DNA from 4 places in the Oribacterium sp. FC2011 genome. Region 3 is predicted to be linked to each of the others. Evidence: predicted binding sites of a transcription regulator. Region 3 holds the regulator's gene; each other region holds the start of a gene.
What was found. Region 3 encodes Rex, which represses fermentation and respiration genes when NADH is low (regulators of the CRP and FNR family bind a similar motif). Its sites were predicted from a motif close to ATTGTTAANTANTTAACAAT; they were not measured.
Positions count from the first base shown of each region.

Region 1: fucO (lactaldehyde reductase) is a predicted target of Rex. The motif match lies at 2,035-2,054, and genes of this name have one in related genera.
Region 2: T357_RS0100825 (flavocytochrome c) is a predicted target of Rex. The motif match lies at 3,093-3,112, and genes of this name have one in related genera.
Region 4: rsxC (electron transport complex subunit RsxC) is a predicted target of Rex. The motif match lies at 2,567-2,586, and genes of this name have one in related genera.

Region 1 is NZ_JNJM01000008.1:155,342-159,664, reverse strand. Features, by position in the region: gene T357_RS0108360 (protein kinase domain-containing protein) at 1-1,338, shown strand, start outside; gene T357_RS0108355 (TetR/AcrR family transcriptional regulator) at 1,417-1,965, shown strand; gene fucO (lactaldehyde reductase) at 2,087-3,238, shown strand; gene T357_RS0108345 (M15 family metallopeptidase) at 3,409-4,059, shown strand; gene T357_RS21710 (carboxylesterase family protein) at 3,998-4,264, shown strand; gene T357_RS21440 (hypothetical protein) at 4,286-4,323, shown strand, end outside.
Region 2 is NZ_JNJM01000001.1:190,762-195,084, forward strand. Features, by position in the region: gene T357_RS0100820 (EAL domain-containing protein) at 1-710, opposite strand, end outside; gene T357_RS0100825 (flavocytochrome c) at 981-2,996, opposite strand; gene T357_RS0100830 (MurR/RpiR family transcriptional regulator) at 3,147-3,890, shown strand; gene T357_RS0100835 (GGDEF domain-containing protein) at 4,110-4,323, shown strand, end outside.
Region 3 is NZ_JNJM01000001.1:27,749-32,071, reverse strand. Features, by position in the region: gene T357_RS0100140 (adenylosuccinate synthase) at 1-1,201, shown strand, start outside; gene T357_RS0100135 (redox-sensing transcriptional repressor Rex) at 1,508-2,143, shown strand; gene acpS (holo-ACP synthase) at 2,164-2,523, shown strand; gene T357_RS0100125 (NAD(P)H-hydrate dehydratase) at 2,668-3,618, shown strand; gene T357_RS0100120 (YebC/PmpR family DNA-binding transcriptional regulator) at 3,825-4,323, shown strand, end outside.
Region 4 is NZ_JNJM01000017.1:21,649-25,971, reverse strand. Features, by position in the region: gene T357_RS0113580 (RnfABCDGE type electron transport complex subunit G) at 1-105, opposite strand, end outside; gene T357_RS0113575 (RnfABCDGE type electron transport complex subunit D) at 105-1,052, opposite strand; gene rsxC (electron transport complex subunit RsxC) at 1,049-2,449, opposite strand; gene glmS (glutamine--fructose-6-phosphate transaminase (isomerizing)) at 2,935-4,323, opposite strand, start outside.

The sequences.
Region 1 (4,323 bases), on a different contig from region 3:
ATACCTTCTGTTATAACAAGAACAAAAAGCGGAAACATCAGGATGTTGCCTGAGGCACTGTCACATGGCGATGAAAAAGAAATTCTGAAACTGGCTTATGAGATAGGACTTGCGTTAAAAAAGGCCCATAACAATAACGTTTTGCATAGAGATGTTAAGCTTGAAAACGTTTTTTATTCAGAAACAAAAAAGCAGTATAAACTCGGAGATTTTGGAATTGCCAAAAAAACCAAAGACGGATTCGCAGGAACCATTGCCTTCACAAAAGGTTATGCTGCGCCTGAAGTAAGATCATCAGAGGACAGATACGACAATACGGCAGATATATATTCTTTTGGAATGATGCTGTATGTTCTGTCCAATAATCTTAAATTCCCTGATTCAAATACATATAATGTGAACTCAGGCATGCAGTATACTCCCGGATATATTGTGCCCGAACCGGAATGCAATATTTCAAGAGATTTTTATTCTGTGATAGCAAAAGCATGTATGTATAACCCCGATGACAGATATCAGTCAATGGATGATATGCTTATTGATATCGAAAAACTGATGTATGACGCCAATCTTGGGTTTAAAATAGAGCATAAAAGAAGTTCCCTTGTTATGGGAAGTATAATGCTTTTATTTGGTGCTGCTGCCTGGAAGCTGACATTGGCCCCCGATATGATGATCGATCTCTCTTTATGGGAATATATATTTCTTGCAGCGTGTTTAGGGAAATACGTTTTAAATGTATTTAAGAATAATACAGGTTTCACAACTTTTGTAATACTTTGCGCAGGTATATACCTGATGATAAGCTCGGGATTTTCATGGATAAAATTACTGCTATTACTTTGTATGATCATTTCGTCAGGAACCTTCTCAGGATATTTTTCTGCCCTTGTACTGATAGCAAATTTTATTTCAATTATGCAGCGCGGAGGAACCCTCCCGGGATCTTACAGTGAATACAGCTGGGTGGCCATAACGTCCCTTTCCATCGCGTATATTTTGTTAGATCAGTACGCCCTGCTTTCAAGGGAAGATAAAAAGATCACAAATATCTATTATAAAAAAGGGTTTTACTGGAATCTGATGGTGATCGTTTATTTTTTATTTTTCTTACTGGGATTAATGAAAAATATGATCAGAGTCGGAATGTTCCATATCCAAATATTAGATAGGATAGTGGACATATTATTATCGATAAATCCAATGATGATCGGTTTATATGGTATGGCCTTTTGTATTTTCTGGATAGGGCGTGAAAAGCTCTTAATGTATATTCAGAAAAAACAGCTTCAGATGATGAACATACAAAATGAAAATGAATATGCCGGTCAATATTAAAGCTCTGTATCCATTGGGGACGGTTCACTCCGGCGAGAACCGTCCCCGATGGAAATCCATTCGAAAACAGGACAAACTATGGCTGAAATTAAACTAAGGCTTGCGGAAGCCATGAAGAAATGTATGAAAAGTGCAGATCCCGAGAACATTACCGTGACTCAGATAGTTGAGAAGTGCGGTGTTTCGAGGCAGAGCTTCTACAGGAATTTTATAGATAAATACGACCTTATAAACTGGTACTTTGATCGCATATTAAAGCAATCCTTCAAGGAGATGGGAAAAGGAGAGACCGTTCGTGACGGTCTCATAAAGAAGTTCCAGTACATCAGGGAAGAGCGATTATTTTTTTCTGCGGGATTCAAAGGAGATGAGCAGAATAATCTGAAGGAACATGACTTCATAATGATCTATGAATTTTACTGTTCCCTTATCAGAGAAAAAACCGGCACACCTCCCGACAAACATACCCGGAAGCTTTTGGAGATGTATTGTCAGGCCTCCATTTATATGACTGTTCAGTGGCTTTTGAAGGGCATGCAGGAAACGGAAGAGGAACTTGCCGATCTCATGATAGATGCCATGCCGGGAGCGCTGGCAGATCAATTCTCAAAAATAAATATTCTCTAAGATGTTACAAAAGTGAAAATCTGTAACTTATATTACGCATTCTAAAGATGTAGAATACTCCCATAAGAACGTGTTAAATTTTTAACACATAGATATTCACAATTAAAGGAGATTGCGTATTATGGCAAACAGAATTTCACTTAATCAGACATCTTATCATGGAGCAGGAGCCATCAAGGAGATAGTTAATGAGATAAACAACAACGGTTTCAAGAAGGCTTTTGTTGCATCAGATCCTGACCTCATCAAGTTCGGAGTTACAGGAAAGGTTACAACTCTTCTTGATGAAGCAAAGATTCCATATGAGATTTATTCAGATATCAAGCCAAACCCAACCATCGAGAATGTAAAGAACGGTGTTGAAGCATTCAAAAAGTCAGGTGCAGACTGCATCGTTGCTATCGGCGGCGGATCTTCCATGGATACTTCAAAGGCAATCGGAATCATCATTACAAACCCTGAGTTTGCAGATGTTCGTTCTCTTGAGGGTGTTGCACCTACAAAGAATCCTTGCGTTCCTATCATCGCTGTTCCTACAACTGCAGGTACAGCTGCAGAGGTTACCATCAACTACGTTATCACTGATGTTGAAAAAGAGCGTAAGTTCGTTTGTGTAGATACCCACGATATGCCAATCGTTGCTGTTGTAGATCCTGAGATGATGTCTTCAATGCCAAAGGGCCTTACAGCATCAACCGGTATGGATGCTCTTACTCATGCCATCGAGGGTTATACCACAAGAGCAGCTTGGGAAATGACAGATATGTTCCATCTTGAGGCTATCCGTCTTATTTCTTCAAATCTTCGTGATGCAGTTGAGAATAAGAAAGAGGGCAGAGAGGGAATGGCTCTCGGTCAGTACATCGCAGGTATGGGCTTCTCCAATGTTGGTCTCGGAATTGATCACGCTATGGCTCATACACTTTCAGCTCACTATGACACACCTCATGGAGTAGCATGCGCTATGTTCCTTCCTATCTCCATGGAATTCAACCGTGAGTACACAGGTGAGAGACTCAGAGAGGTTGCAAGAGCTATGGGCGTTAAGGGTGTAGACGATATGACTCAGGATCAGTATCGTGATGCCGCTATCGAAGCTGTAAAGAAGCTTTCAGAGGATGTAGGAATTCCTAAGACTCTTGATAAGATCAAGGAAGAGGACCTCGATACTCTTGCTACAGATGCACTTAACGATGCATGCTATCCCGGAAATCCTCGTGAGGCTACAAAAGAGCAGGTAATTGAGATGTTCCGCATGCTCATGGTGAAGTAATAATCAAATAAAGTTAAATGTCAACCCCATCGGGGACGGATTTCGCCGGCGAGATTCGTCCCCGATGGGTTTTTTTTAATTTTTTATAAAATGTCAAACAATTGCCGATATTTGTAGTGCGATTTTATGTAGAATTATATGAGACAAACAAGAATGAAAGGAAATGCCCTATGTCAAAAAAAGCCGTTCTCCTTATGTTAATCTCAGATGATCTGTTTGACCGGATGAAGAGTGGTAATACTTATAAGGATGATTGCATTGTTCCCCGTGAAGATCTCCGCTATCTTCTGGTGCTGCACAAAGATAAGGACGGCAACACCCATCAGGGAGAAATGGTGGTTCATAAGCTTATCGCCGAAGATGTACTTGAGATTTTCGAGAAACTTTATGATGCTGACTACCCCATAGAACGTATGGTGCTTCCTGATAATTATATGGCTAATGATGAGATCATGATGCGTGATAACAACTCCTCCTGCTTTAATTTCAGGTTTATATCACACACGAATAGAATCTCAAAGCACGGACTTGGAATGGCAGTGGATATCAACACCTTATATAATCCCTATCATAAGATCGTGAAAAATGAAGACGGTTCTGAAAAAGAAGTGATAGAACCGGCTACAGGAAAACCTTATCTTAACAGATCAAAGGACTTTGATTACAAGATAGAAAAAGATGATCTCTGTTACAAACTTTTTACGGAAAAGGGCTTCGAGTGGGGCGGCGACTGGACTGATCGGAAGGATTACCAGCATTTTGAGCTGCCTACGGAGATCACAGAAAAGTATTCAGAAAAATATTCTAAAAAAGCAGAATAAGAAAGCAGACCTGGATGATGGTGCGGACTATCCCGACACCCAGAATCTGGGAATCCTTGATCAGATTATGGCTTTAAAATGGGTTCATGAAAACATCGCAGGCTTTAGTGGCGATCCGGAGAAAATTACGGCGCTTGGTTTTGAGGCCGGAGCGACCAGTATCAGTCTGCTGGCAGCCATTAAGGCTGCAAGCGGAATAAAGTGAATTTAATATAGAGGGGAACATATGGATATCAGTTATCTTTTGTGGTTACAGGATTTCAG
Region 2 (4,323 bases), 160 kb from region 3:
TGATTAAGTCGTTTTATAATGTCGTAGCCCTCAGCAGTATTCCTCGTACCCACTCTGAAATCCATGGAGAATATGGTTGATGTCTGCGCAGAAAGGTCTTTGTAAGAAGGCTTCTGAAGAACGTAACTCCATACATAGGAATTGTGAAGAAGAGCATCAACTTCACCTTTACGAAGGGCTTTAACACAGTCATCTATCTTTTCATAGAGATTGATCTCCATTCCGGGATACATCTGGCTTATGGTTTCAGCCACACCACCCAGGGATTTAAGCATTCCCACCTTAATTTTATTTAAAGATGTAATATTTCGGTGATTTACTGTGACTATAGTGAAGGGGGTCTGCATCAGGTTGTCAGAAACTATGCTGCTCTGACCCGAAGAACTTTTTATGGCGCTGCCGAAGGGCATAAGAATGTCATACTCCTCATTGTCCAGGGCATCCTTAAGAGTCTTTTCCTTCATAACCCTGAACTCAACCTCGAATCCTGCTTTATCCGCTGCCGCCCTCATAAGATCAGCACCGATACCTATCACCTCTTTATTATCATCGAGATAGAATAACGGACATCGATCAACAGGTACACACACCGTTAGAACCTCTTTGTTAACTGTGGTCTGGTCTGCTAAAGCTCCAAAGGTAAAACAAAAGACAACAAAAAGACACGCAATTGAAGCCAGTATCAGATTATGGTTTCTATTCGTTCTCAAATCAGCATACCTTCCTTTTTCATTGCCCTATATATGAATTATCGACCTAAGATAATTTTATATAAATCATTTGCATCAGGAACAGCAAAAGGGCCGATATACTTACATTTGGAAAACAATTTTCCAGCAGCATATTCACATCCGCTCCACCGGGGACGGTTCTCGCCAGCGAGAACCGTCCCCGGTGGAATTCCCGATGGGATATAAAAAGGCGGCCGGGATAACCCGACCGCCTTCAAAAGTGTCAAACCACTTTATATTATTATAGTTTTATCCAACGTAATCTACAGCGCTATTTCCTGCGATCTGACCAAATACGATGATATCAGTTACAGCAGTTCCGCCAAGACGGTTTCCGCCGTGAACGCCTCCGGTAACCTCACCGGCTGCGAAAAGACCAGGGATAACTTCGCCTGACTTGTTGATAACTTCTGAATTAGTATTGATCTTAAGACCACCCATTGTGTGATGGATACCGGGAGTTACAAGGATTGCATAGTAAGGTGCTGTTGCAAGGTCGTTCTCATTAGAGAATGATGTACGTCCGAACTCTTCATCCTTCTTGTCAGCCCAGATCTTAGCCCAGCCTTCCATTGTCTCCTTGAATGCATCTGCAGGGATACCGATAGCCTCTGCAAGCTCCTCATAAGTCTCACCTGTATAGCCGTAACCGGAATCAAGGTAGCCCTTATATACCTTAGAACCATCGATCATCTTCTGATCAAGGATAAGCCATGCTGTACCGTTTGTCTGCTCGATCTCAGCTGCAGAAACCTTATCTCTTGTTGCAACTTCATCGTAGAAACGTTTTCCTTCGTTGTTTACAAGGATAGCACCGTCACCACGAACACCCTCTGTGATAAGGTGTGCATTGCCGCCCTCATCAATATGAACTGTAGGATGGATCTGGATCTGATCAAGATCAACTACGTCAGCATTAACATCTTCAGCCTGTGCCATCTTGATACCCTGGCCAAGAGCACCGTCAGCATTGGTTGAGCAGAAGCCCTTGAGATCAGGTTTAAGCTCTTCAACCATCTCCTGGTTTGCACCGAAACCACCGGTTGCAAGAACTACAGCCTTGGCATTTACAGTGATCTCATTTCCGGTCTCACCTTCTGCAACGACACCAACTGCCTTGCCGTCTTCCATGATGATCTTGTTAGCTGTTGTATTGTAGTAAACCTCGATACCGTCTCTCTCCTCAACGTTCTTTGTAAGAGCAGGTACGATGAATGCTCCGACTGAAAGTGTCTTGCCTTCTGCATCTACAGGTCTGTGGATACGCTTAACTGAAGCACCGCCGGCAGCACCAACAGATGAAAGCTCTGCGTTGTGCTCCTTAAGCCATGTGATAGCACCTGCTGAATTCTTTGTAAGTGTATCAACAAGCTCAGGATCGTTGATTCCGTGTCCGCCGATGATTGTATCGAGAGCCATAAGCTCAGGAGAATCGAAATATCCTTCAGGTGAAGCCTGGTAAGCATCCCACTGCTGCTGAACTGTTGCAGCAAGCTCTGTGATAGTCTTGTTATCAGCCCAATCCGTAGCAGCTGTCTTGAGAGTCTTCTCAACACCGTCACCCTCTGTAAACTCATTCTTGCTCTGGTATTCTGTGCCTGCAGCATTGAGGCCACCTGTTGAACGAACAGTGTTTCCACCGCCCATTACCTGTGACTCAAGGATAACTACCTTCTTACCTGCGTCAGCTGCTGTGATGGCTGCTGTCATACCTGCGCCACCCATACCAACTACAACTATATCTGTTTCGATGGTCATATCCTCTTGAGGCTCAACTGCTGCATCGATTTCTATTGAATCAAGGTCTTCAGGCTTAAGTCCTGCCTCTGCAAGAGCTGCTGTAGCTGCCTTAACGATAGCATCTGATGTGATGGTTGCACCGGAAACAGCATCAACCTGAATTGTGTTTCCTGCGATCATCTTCTCAGGGAAATCTGCGATAGGCTTTGATCCGATACCGTCTGTCTCTCCCGGACCTTCGATCTTAACGTCAGCGATCTTTCCGTCTTCAAGTGTCAATGTTACTGTTACAGGGTTGCTGTCACCGTGGATTCCAGGTGCTGATCCTGTAAATGTTCCTGAAACCGCTCCTCCCTCTGCTGCCGGAGCTTCTGTTGCTGCTTCTGTTGCAGCTGCAGTTGTTTCTGCCGGTGCTGCAGTTGTTGCAGTAGGTGTGTTTCCCGCACAACCTGCAAGTGCTGTTGCTGTCATGGCACCTGCCATAACCACTGAAGTAATCTTCCTACCCAGTTCTAGTTTTTTCATAATTTTTTACCTCTCAGTTCATTTTGACAATTTTGTCAATTAGATACGGTTTTCTGTGGCAATATTATCATCCGGCTATAGATAATGCAACGGGTTTTTGATATATTATTGACAACGTTATGTTTTTTTTATAAATGCAGGAGCAGATTAATGAATATCATAGAAAAAATGCATCAATTTAAGGATTCCTACACCTCGAATGAACAGAAACTCTATCAGATGATCATTAAAAATCCTGACCTCATACACACCTTCACCATCACACAGATAGCGGGTTTTGCCGACGTCTCTACTTCAGCCATGCTGAGATTTTGCAAACGACTGGGTTTTAACGGCTATAAGGATTTCAAATATGAAATGGATGCCTGGCTCCGTTCCGAAAGTGCACAGTCAGCTTCCGACAATCCTCTTCAAAAAATCGCAAGCTCCTTTTCCGATGCCATAATGTCTATACCGGAGGCATGTGGTGATGGACTAAACAAGCTTTCAACTGACATACTTTCATCTGATAAAGTTATGTGTTTTGGACGATACAGAAATAAGATAGTTTGCGATAAATTCCGGATGAATCTCACAGACCTTGGCATCCCCTGCCTTGTTGCCTCAGATCTTCTGAGCTATGAGCATTCCGAAAAGCTGGTAGATTCAGACACAACAGTTATCATTTTCAGCGTCTATCACGATATGAAAAGCTACCAGCGCATAATTGAGGAAATCTCTTCCATAACAGATAAGCTCTGGCTTGTAACCTGTAATATAGAAAGAACCAAACATACCCCTATTTCAAATATACTTCTCTTACCGAACATCTCCAACAATTACATGGCCGTTGACCAGCAGACAGTCATGATAGCATTCGTGGAAATGCTGACATATATTTTGAGGCAAAAATAAAAGAGCCAGATCTTAACGCCTGGCTCTCGACAACTTTGAAAAGTCAATTAAACTATGAAAATCCAATAATTTTCCACGCTCTATTGCATGGGGTTTGATTCTCTCCAAAAGATAATCTCTGCAATATTGGTATCATTGTATTTTAAATGGCTCATATTCAGGAAAGCCGATAATGACATGTTTGTTTATGAAAAAATTTTTCCTTTTGGAGTGTAAAGCATGGCAAATTTAAGAGAAACAATAGAATATGCCGTCAGTTATTTAAACTTCAATTGTTGGATTGCCATCCTGACCATTGTGTTTTTACTGATCCAGCTGAAGTCTGATCATACAATACAAAAAACCATAAAAAGCGGAATCATCTTATGCTCAATTGAGATCATTATCTTATCGATCATAACCAACGTTGTACATTGTGTTTATGGTCAGGGAC
Region 3 (4,323 bases):
TGTACGTTTTCAGGGCGGTGCAAATGCAGGTCATACCATCATTAACAACTATGGCCGTTTTTCTCTTCACCTTCTTCCAAGCGGTGTGTTCTATGATCACACAACTTCAGTACTTGGTAATGGCGTGGCATTAGACATTACAAAGTTCGTTTCCGAGCTTAAGTCAATAGTTGACGCAGGAGTTCCCACACCTAAGATACTTGTTTCTGATCGCGCACAGGTTATGATGCCCTATCATGTACTTTTTGACAGCCTTGAAGAGGCAAGACTTGCAGGAAAGAGCTACGGTTCCACAAAGTCCGGCATCGCTCCTTTCTTCTCTGACAAGTTTGCAAAGATCGGTCTTCAGGTAAATGAGCTTTTCGATGAAGAGGTTCTCACTGACAGACTTCATAAGGTTGTTGAGATGAAGAATGCTACACTCCGTGAGCTTTATCATGCACCTGAGCTTGTATATGAGGATCTTCTTGCAGAGATGCACAAGCAGAGAGACCTCATCGCACCTTATGTAACAGATACTTCAAAGTTCCTGAGAGAGGCTCTTAAGGCAGGTAAGACTGTTCTTCTGGAGGGTCAACTTGGAACCATGAAGGATCCGGATCACGGTATCTATCCGATGGTTACTTCAAGCTCAACACTTGCAGCTTACGGTGCAGTTGGTGCAGGTATTCCTCCATATGAGATTAAAGATATAATTGCTGTTACAAAGGCTTATTCTTCAGCGGTAGGTGCAGGTGACTTCGTTTCCGAGCTTTTCGGAGATGAGGCAGAGGAGCTTCGTAAGAGAGGCGGAGACAAGGGCGAGTACGGTGCAACTACAGGCCGTCCAAGAAGAGTAGGCTGGTATGATGCAGTTGCTTCAAAGTACGGCTGTCAGCTCCAGAGCGCAACCGAGGCTGTCCTTACTGTACTTGATGTACTTGGCTATCTTAAGGAGCTTAAGGTTTGTACAGGTTATGAGATAGACGGAAAGGTGACTACAGATTTCCCTGTAACACCGCTCCTTCATAAGGCAAAGCCTGTTTATGAAACGCTTCCGGGATGGAACTGTGATATCCGCGGTATCACTGATTATGAGGATCTTCCTAAGGAGTGCAAGGACTATATCGATTTCATCGAGAAGCAGATTGAAACACCGATCACCATGGTTTCCAACGGTCCTGAAAGACACGCAATACTTAAGAGAACACCGAAGATCTAAAACAGAGAAAGCTTCCTGGTGGATATATTTATAGTATGATAATACGAGACTGATCGGATATGATGTCCGATCAGTCTTTTTATATCTGCCCGGGATTATAATTGTGAGAGTCATAAGGCTTTGTGCGGATCAAAAGAATTCGTATGGTTTCTATGGCTTGTTAAGAATTCTACAACTTCTTTTTGACATAATATTAACAAAAATGTATAATATTTTTCAAAGGGTCTAAAGGGAAATAGGTGATTATTACTTGTTCGAAAGACCACATTGACAATAAAAATCTTTAAGTAATTATTGAGGGTTATTATGGCTAAAAAAGATATTTCACAGGCAGTCATCCAGAGACTTCCGAGGTATTATCGTTATCTTGAGGATCTTATGGATCAGGGCATTGAGCGTATTTCTTCAAGTGAGCTCAGTAAGCGTATGAAGCTCACTGCTTCTCAGATCAGACAGGATCTGAACAACTTTGGAGGTTTCGGACAGCAGGGTTATGGATATAACATCAAGAATCTCCATGATGAGATAGCCAAGATTTTAAACATTGACAATGAACATGAAATGATCATTGTCGGTGCCGGACATCTCGGACAGGCTCTTGCCAACTATACAAATTTCCGTAAGAGAGGATTTATCGTTAAGGCCATTTTCGATAAGGATCCAAGCATTATCGGCAATATGGTAGGAGAGATTCAGATCCAGTCCATGGACAAGCTTGAAAGTGTCATCAGAGAGAATGATATAAAAATGGCTGCAGTTTGTATCCCTAAGGGCCCGGCGATAAAAGTAGTTGAGCAGCTTATAGATGCAGGAATTGTGGGAATATGGAATTTTGCCCATGTAGACCTTGATGTTCCTGATAATATTGTTATTGAGAATGTTCATCTTTCAGAGTCACTTATGAGACTCAGCTATCGTATGGGCGAGGCTCTTGAAGATTAAACGATTGATAGGATTCAGTTATGATCATAGGAATCGGAACTGATCTTATCGAGATCAGTCGTATAAAAAATACAAGAAGAAACAAAACTGTAGAACGTATTTTTTCCGAAGACGAGCGTCGGCAGGCATCTGACAAAGATTCGATGCTTGCCGGCGATTTTGCATGTAAGGAATGTATAGTCAAGTGCTTCGGTACAGGGTTTACTGCGGGAATCAGGCCTTCTGAGATTGAAATCCTAAGGGATGAAAAAGGAAAACCCTATGCTGTTCTACACGGTAATGCACAAAAGAAATTCGAAGAGCTTGGCGGAAAAACCATACATTTATCTATAACCGACACAAAAGATCTGGTGTCGGCATTTGCAGTAATGGAAGGGTGAGACATCCTGTATAGTATATTCATATCTTTCATTTACACTAAACAATTTTGTTGAAGTCATGACCCTTTTGGGTCAGAATCATTGACTGCCAAAGTACGAATCTGCTGGATTTAAGTACGTGGTATGGGTCAAAAAGGAGAGACCATGCAGATAGTGACAGATGCTTCAAAGTTTTATGCCTATATTCCGAAAAGACTTGAGGACAGTCACAAAGGCACCTATGGGAAAGTTCTTATAGTTGCAGGAAGCAAAGGGATGAGCGGAGCAGCCTATCTTTCGGCTTTGGCTGCTTACCGGACCGGAGCCGGACTTGTCAAGTTTCTCACACATAAGGATAATCGTCTGATCCTTCAGACACTGCTGCCGGAAGCCATTTTCGAAGGCTATGATGAGGAAACGGATCTTCAGGAAATATCTGAGAGGAATGCAGTCTGGGCGGATGTTATGGTGCTGGGACCCGGTATGGGAACGACCGATCTCAGCAAAGATATGGTGGAAGAGATATTAAACGCTGTGTCTGATAAATGGGGTGACAAGGCAGAAGAAAAGCATCCGCTTCTTATAATAGATGCAGATGGCCTCAACATCATAAGTTCAATGCCTCATCTCAAAGATAAATTGAAGTCCGTGGCGGAAGAAATCCCGGTGGTTATCACCCCGCATCCCATGGAGATGAGCCGGTTGGCAGAGTGTGAAATATCGGAAGTGGTTAAAAACCCGGAATACTATGCAGAGACTGTTTCCGGAGAGTTTGGTCTGATAACAGTCATGAAAGGTTCACAAACCTTGATATGTGATGCACAACATGAAGCCATGTTTAAAAATACAAAAGAAAGTCCTGCTCTCAGTAAAGGCGGCTCCGGAGATGTTCTGAGCGGCACCATTGCAGGCTTATACGCCTTGATGAGACCATCTGTATCTCTTGAGATAGCTCTAAATCCGATGGAAATCGCATACAGAGCCGCAGTTGCCGCAGTACTCATCCATGCCGAAGCCGGAAGAGAAGCCGCACTTACTTTTGGAGTCAACGGAGTCCTTGCCCGGGATACCGCAGATAAACTCGGAACTGTATTGGACAGAATAAGAATAGAGTAACATTGTAGGGGGTAAGACAGACCCATATTTCCAAAATAGGATTACGAGTCAATGTTAAGTCCGATTATCCATGACTCATATCCCTCTTGATTCTATTTGTATTTTACGTTATAGTACTAGAGTTTGATTTATAAAAAGTCCGCTTCGGGAGTGAAATATACTCCGGAGACCGAGAATTTAGTTATTTATGATATGAGGAGAAAGATATGTCAGGACATTCAAAATTTTCTAATATTAGAGCAAAGAAAGAAAAGAATGATGCTGCTAAGGGCAAAATTTTCACTATGATCGGCCATGAGATTGCGCTTGCTGTTAAAGCCGGCGGTCCTGACCCTTCCAACAACTCTAAGCTTGCAGCTGTTATCGCAAAGGCTAAGGCAAATAACATGCCTAACGATACTATCAATAATGGTATCAAGAAGGCTGCCGGATCCATGGAGGCAGATAACTTTGAAGAGCTTCAGTACGAGGGCTATGGTCCTAACGGTGTTGCTCTTATCGTAAAGGTACTTACAGATAACAAGAACCGTGCAGCTGCAGATATTCGTTCCGCTTTCACAAAGGGAAAAGGATCTCTTGCAACACAGGGCGCAGTTTCCTTCATGTTTGATGAGAAGGGACAGATCATCCTTGATAAGGAAGCTATGGATGATCTTGATAAGGATTTTGATACTCTTATGGATATGGCTATCGAAGCTGGTGCTG
Region 4 (4,323 bases), on a different contig from region 3:
AATCTGATCCTTGGTCATGCCGTAAACTGCTCCGAGAAGTAATCCGGATACAAGAGTGATGGCTGTAAGGATGAGGGCGTCTTTTACAAAAGATTCTTTCTTCATTACTTCTCATCCTCCCTTCCGAATGCCTTTGGAATAGTCTTAAGGTTTATAACAGGAACGATAATGTTTGTAAGGATGATCGCATAGGAAACGCCCTCTGCTGAACCACCGAACAGACGGAAAAGTCCTGTCATGACACCAAGGATGACTGCGTAAACAATCTGTCCCTTTGGAGTGATAGGTGATGTAACATAATCAGTTGCCATGAAGAAGGCACCGAAGATAAGTCCACCGCCAAGGATCTCGCACAGGAGATAGTTGATATCAAATCCGTGACCGCCGAAAAGCAGTGTGAATACAGCTACTGTTGCAATGTAGATGCAAGGGATCTTCGGAGATATTACCTTCTTAATGATGAGGTAAGCTGCACCGAAAAGGAGGCAGAGCTTTGAAACTTCACCGATGGTTCCCGGGATACGTCCGAGGAAAAGGTTCATGAGGTCAACCTTGGCCATATCTCCGCCGGCTTTCATGAAAGCAAGAGGTGTTGCACCTGACATGGCGTCCGGTCCTACTACTGTCCAACCGGTCATCTTTCCTGCGAAAGAGATAAGAAGGAAGCATCTTGCACCAAGAGCCGGGTTCATCCAGTTCTTTCCGAGTCCGCCGTAAAGCATCTTGATAACGATGATGGCGAAAACAGCACCTACGCAGGGAATCCATACAGGGATATCCGGCGGGCAGTTAAGTGCAAGGATAAGACCTGTTACCGCAGCTGACCAGTCACCTATGGTGATCGTCATCTTCATGAATTTCTCATAGGCATACTCTGAAAGTACTGCAAATGCCACTGTCAGGATAACAACCAGGGCAGCATTGAAGCCCCACTGTATGATACCGTAGATAGTTGTAGGAATCATGGCGATAACAACATCACGCATGATCTCGGAAGTGGTAACTTCATCACGAATGTGAGGATTTGAGGAAAGATTTAACATCTTATTCATTTCTTCACCTCCTCAGTAGATTTTGTTTCTTCTTTTGCCTTTGCTTCGGCTTCAGCCTTTGCCTTTGCGGCAGCAGCTCTCTTCTCTGCATTGACAAGGCGCTTCATCTGTTTGAAAGCCTGGGTAAGAGGTCTCTTGGCAGGGCAAACGTATGAACAGCAGCCGCACTCGATACACTCCATACCGTAAAGCTCTGCGAACTTTGATGTATCCTTGTTGAGACCTGCTTTCATAAGCATTGTGGGAACAAGATTCTCGGGACATGCTTCAACGCAGCGTCCACAGTTGATACATGCTGTTGTAGGCTCTGCTGCAACAGGATCGTGAAGCAGTGCAAGAATTGAAGATGAATTCTTTGCTACAGGTACATCAAGCTTAAAAAGAGGGATACCCATCATAGGACCACCGCAGATGATCTTTTCGGGATCGGCCTTGAAACCGCCTGCCTGATCGATGATCTCCTGGTAGTTCATACCGAGAGGTACCCTGAAGTTGCCGGGCTTTGCTACAGCGTCACCGGTAACTGTTACAATCTTTCTTACCAGAGGCTTTGACTCGCATACAGCCTCATAGATAGCAACCACGGTGTCTGCATTGTCAACTACGCAGCCCGCATCTGCAGGAAGCATTGAAGCGTTGATCTTTCTGCCGGTAACAGCAAAAATAAGCTGACGCTCACCACCCTGAGGGTACTTTGTCTGAAGAGCTGCAACCTCTATGTTTGACTCGCCCTGTGCCTTTTCCGTAAGAATCTTGATGGCATCAGGTTTGTTGTCTTCTACACAGATAACACCTTTTGCATTAGGGAATATAGAGAGAATGACCTTGAGACCACCGATGATCTTTTCAGGAGTCTCCATCATGTCTCTGTAATCAGATGTAAGATATGGCTCACACTCTGCGGCATTAACAAGGAAATAATCGATCTTGTCAATGTTTTTGGGCATGAGTTTAACTGATGTCGGGAATCCGGCACCTCCAAGACCAACGATACCAGCCTCCTTAACGATATTGACGATCTCGTCACGGCTGAGCTTGGTATAGTCTCTTGCCTGACCGAATCCTTCAATAGCTTCATAATTCTGGTCGTTGTCAACGACGATAGCGTCTACTACGGCTCCGCCGGCTGTAAGTCGCTTCTCTATAGCCTTTACGGTACCTGAAACTGAACAGATAACCGGGCTGGAAACGAATCCGCCTGCCTCAGCAATCTTCTGTCCTACAAGGACATGATCTCCCTTTTCAACTATCGGTTTTGCGGGAGCACCTATGTGCTGAGATACCGGATAAACCATAACCCCCTGTGGCTTAGGCTTAAGATCTACTATAGCCTGATCCTTTGCGAGATCCTTGCCGTCATAGGGGTGGACGCCACCTTTAAAAGTGGAAACACCCATATTCGTATACCTCCAAAAATAATTTCATAGACTTTAAATAATATAACAAAATTAAAGAATCATAACAATAAAAAACCTATTTGTGTATGACATTTAGTGCATATTTTCCACAAAAATGTTGTTAAAAATTTGTCACATTCAACAAAAGCCACAAACATGAAGAAGTATTGTATACAAAGATTGCATGGTGTATACAAAAAACGCATGGTTACTTATCCCGAAACAGGCAGCGAGGAGCCACGGGTTTTTTTTAATACCATTGGAGGAGGTTTTATATACAAAAATCGGATCCCCCGGAGCTCTTAGAGTCTCTTAGGAATCCGTTATACATAGGACCACCGGGGACGGTTCTCTACGGGAACCGTCCCCGGTGGATTATATTCTGCTAAATATTTTAATTGTTGCAAGTAAAGGGGTCAGCCCCCTTACAATATTCTGAATATATGCTGAGAGTTTTGTGATGGGGGCTGCCCCCTCTCCTGCTATTATTCAACAGTTACTGATTTTGCAAGATTTCTTGGTTTATCAACATCGAGACCCTTGGCAACACTTACATAGTATGCAAGGAGCTGTAACGGAATTACAGCAAGGGAGGTTGCAAAGTAAGGATCTGTGGTGGGAACATAAACCGTGAAGTCAGCTGTATCTTCTATATTGTAGTTTCCGTAGGTGGTAAGTCCCATAAGGTATCCGCCTCTGGCTTTAACTTCTACCATGTTGGAAACGGTCTTCTCGAAAAGCTCGGGCTGTGACAGTATACCTACAACCAGGATGCCTTTTTCAATAAGAGAAATGGTTCCGTGCTTAAGTTCTCCCGCAGCATAGGCTTCGGAGTGGATATAGCTTATCTCCTTAAGCTTCAGTGAACCCTCGAGGCCGATGGCATAGTCGATTCCTCTTCCGATGAAGAAAACGTCCTGAGCATTGGCCTGCTTGGCTGCAAACCACTGGATACGCTCTTTGTCCTTGAGGATATCTTCTATCTTCTGCGGTAATGCTTCAATCTCGGAGATAAGTGCTGAATAACGTTCTGCGTCGATCTCCCCACGTACCTTTGCAAATTCAACCGCAAGAGTGTAACCTGCAATGAGCTGTGTTGAATATGCCTTTGTGGTGGCAACCGCGATTTCAGGACCTGCTAAGGTATAGAACACATTGTCGGCTTCACGGGCAATGGAAGAACCGATAACATTAACGATTCCCAGAGTCTTAACGCCTCTCTCCTTTGCTTCACGGAGAGCCGCAAGTGAGTCAGCAGTTTCTCCCGACTGGCTGATGATGATAACGAGACCGTTAGGATCAAGGATAGGATTACGGTAACGGAACTCGGAAGCAAGCTCTACGCGGACAGGTATACGTGCAAGTCCTTCCAGAACGTACTGGCATACTACTCCGACATGATATGCTGAGCCGCAGGCAACGATGTAAATCTGGGAAATGTTTTTGATCTCAGCTTCACTGAGACCAACGCCGCTGAGATCGATCCTGCCGTCTTTTACAACAGAGTTGATGGTGTCACGGACTGCCTTCGGCTGTTCATGTATTTCCTTCATCATGAAGTGCTCAAAGCCGCCCTTCTCTGCTGCCTGAGCATCCATCTTGATCTCAACCAGTTCCTTTGTTACAGGCTCCTGATCGAGACTGAAGAACTCTGCGGTTCCGGCTGTAAGCTTTGCGATTTCCTGATTGTCAATGTAATAAACATTTCTGCAGTACTTGAGGATGGCAGGAACATCAGATGCGATATAGGTTGATCCATCCTGGATACCGATGATCATAGGAGCATCCTTACGGGCAACGTAGACCTCTCCGGGATAGTCTGTAAACATAAACTCAAGAGCATAGGATCCGCGGATACGGACCATGGCACGGGA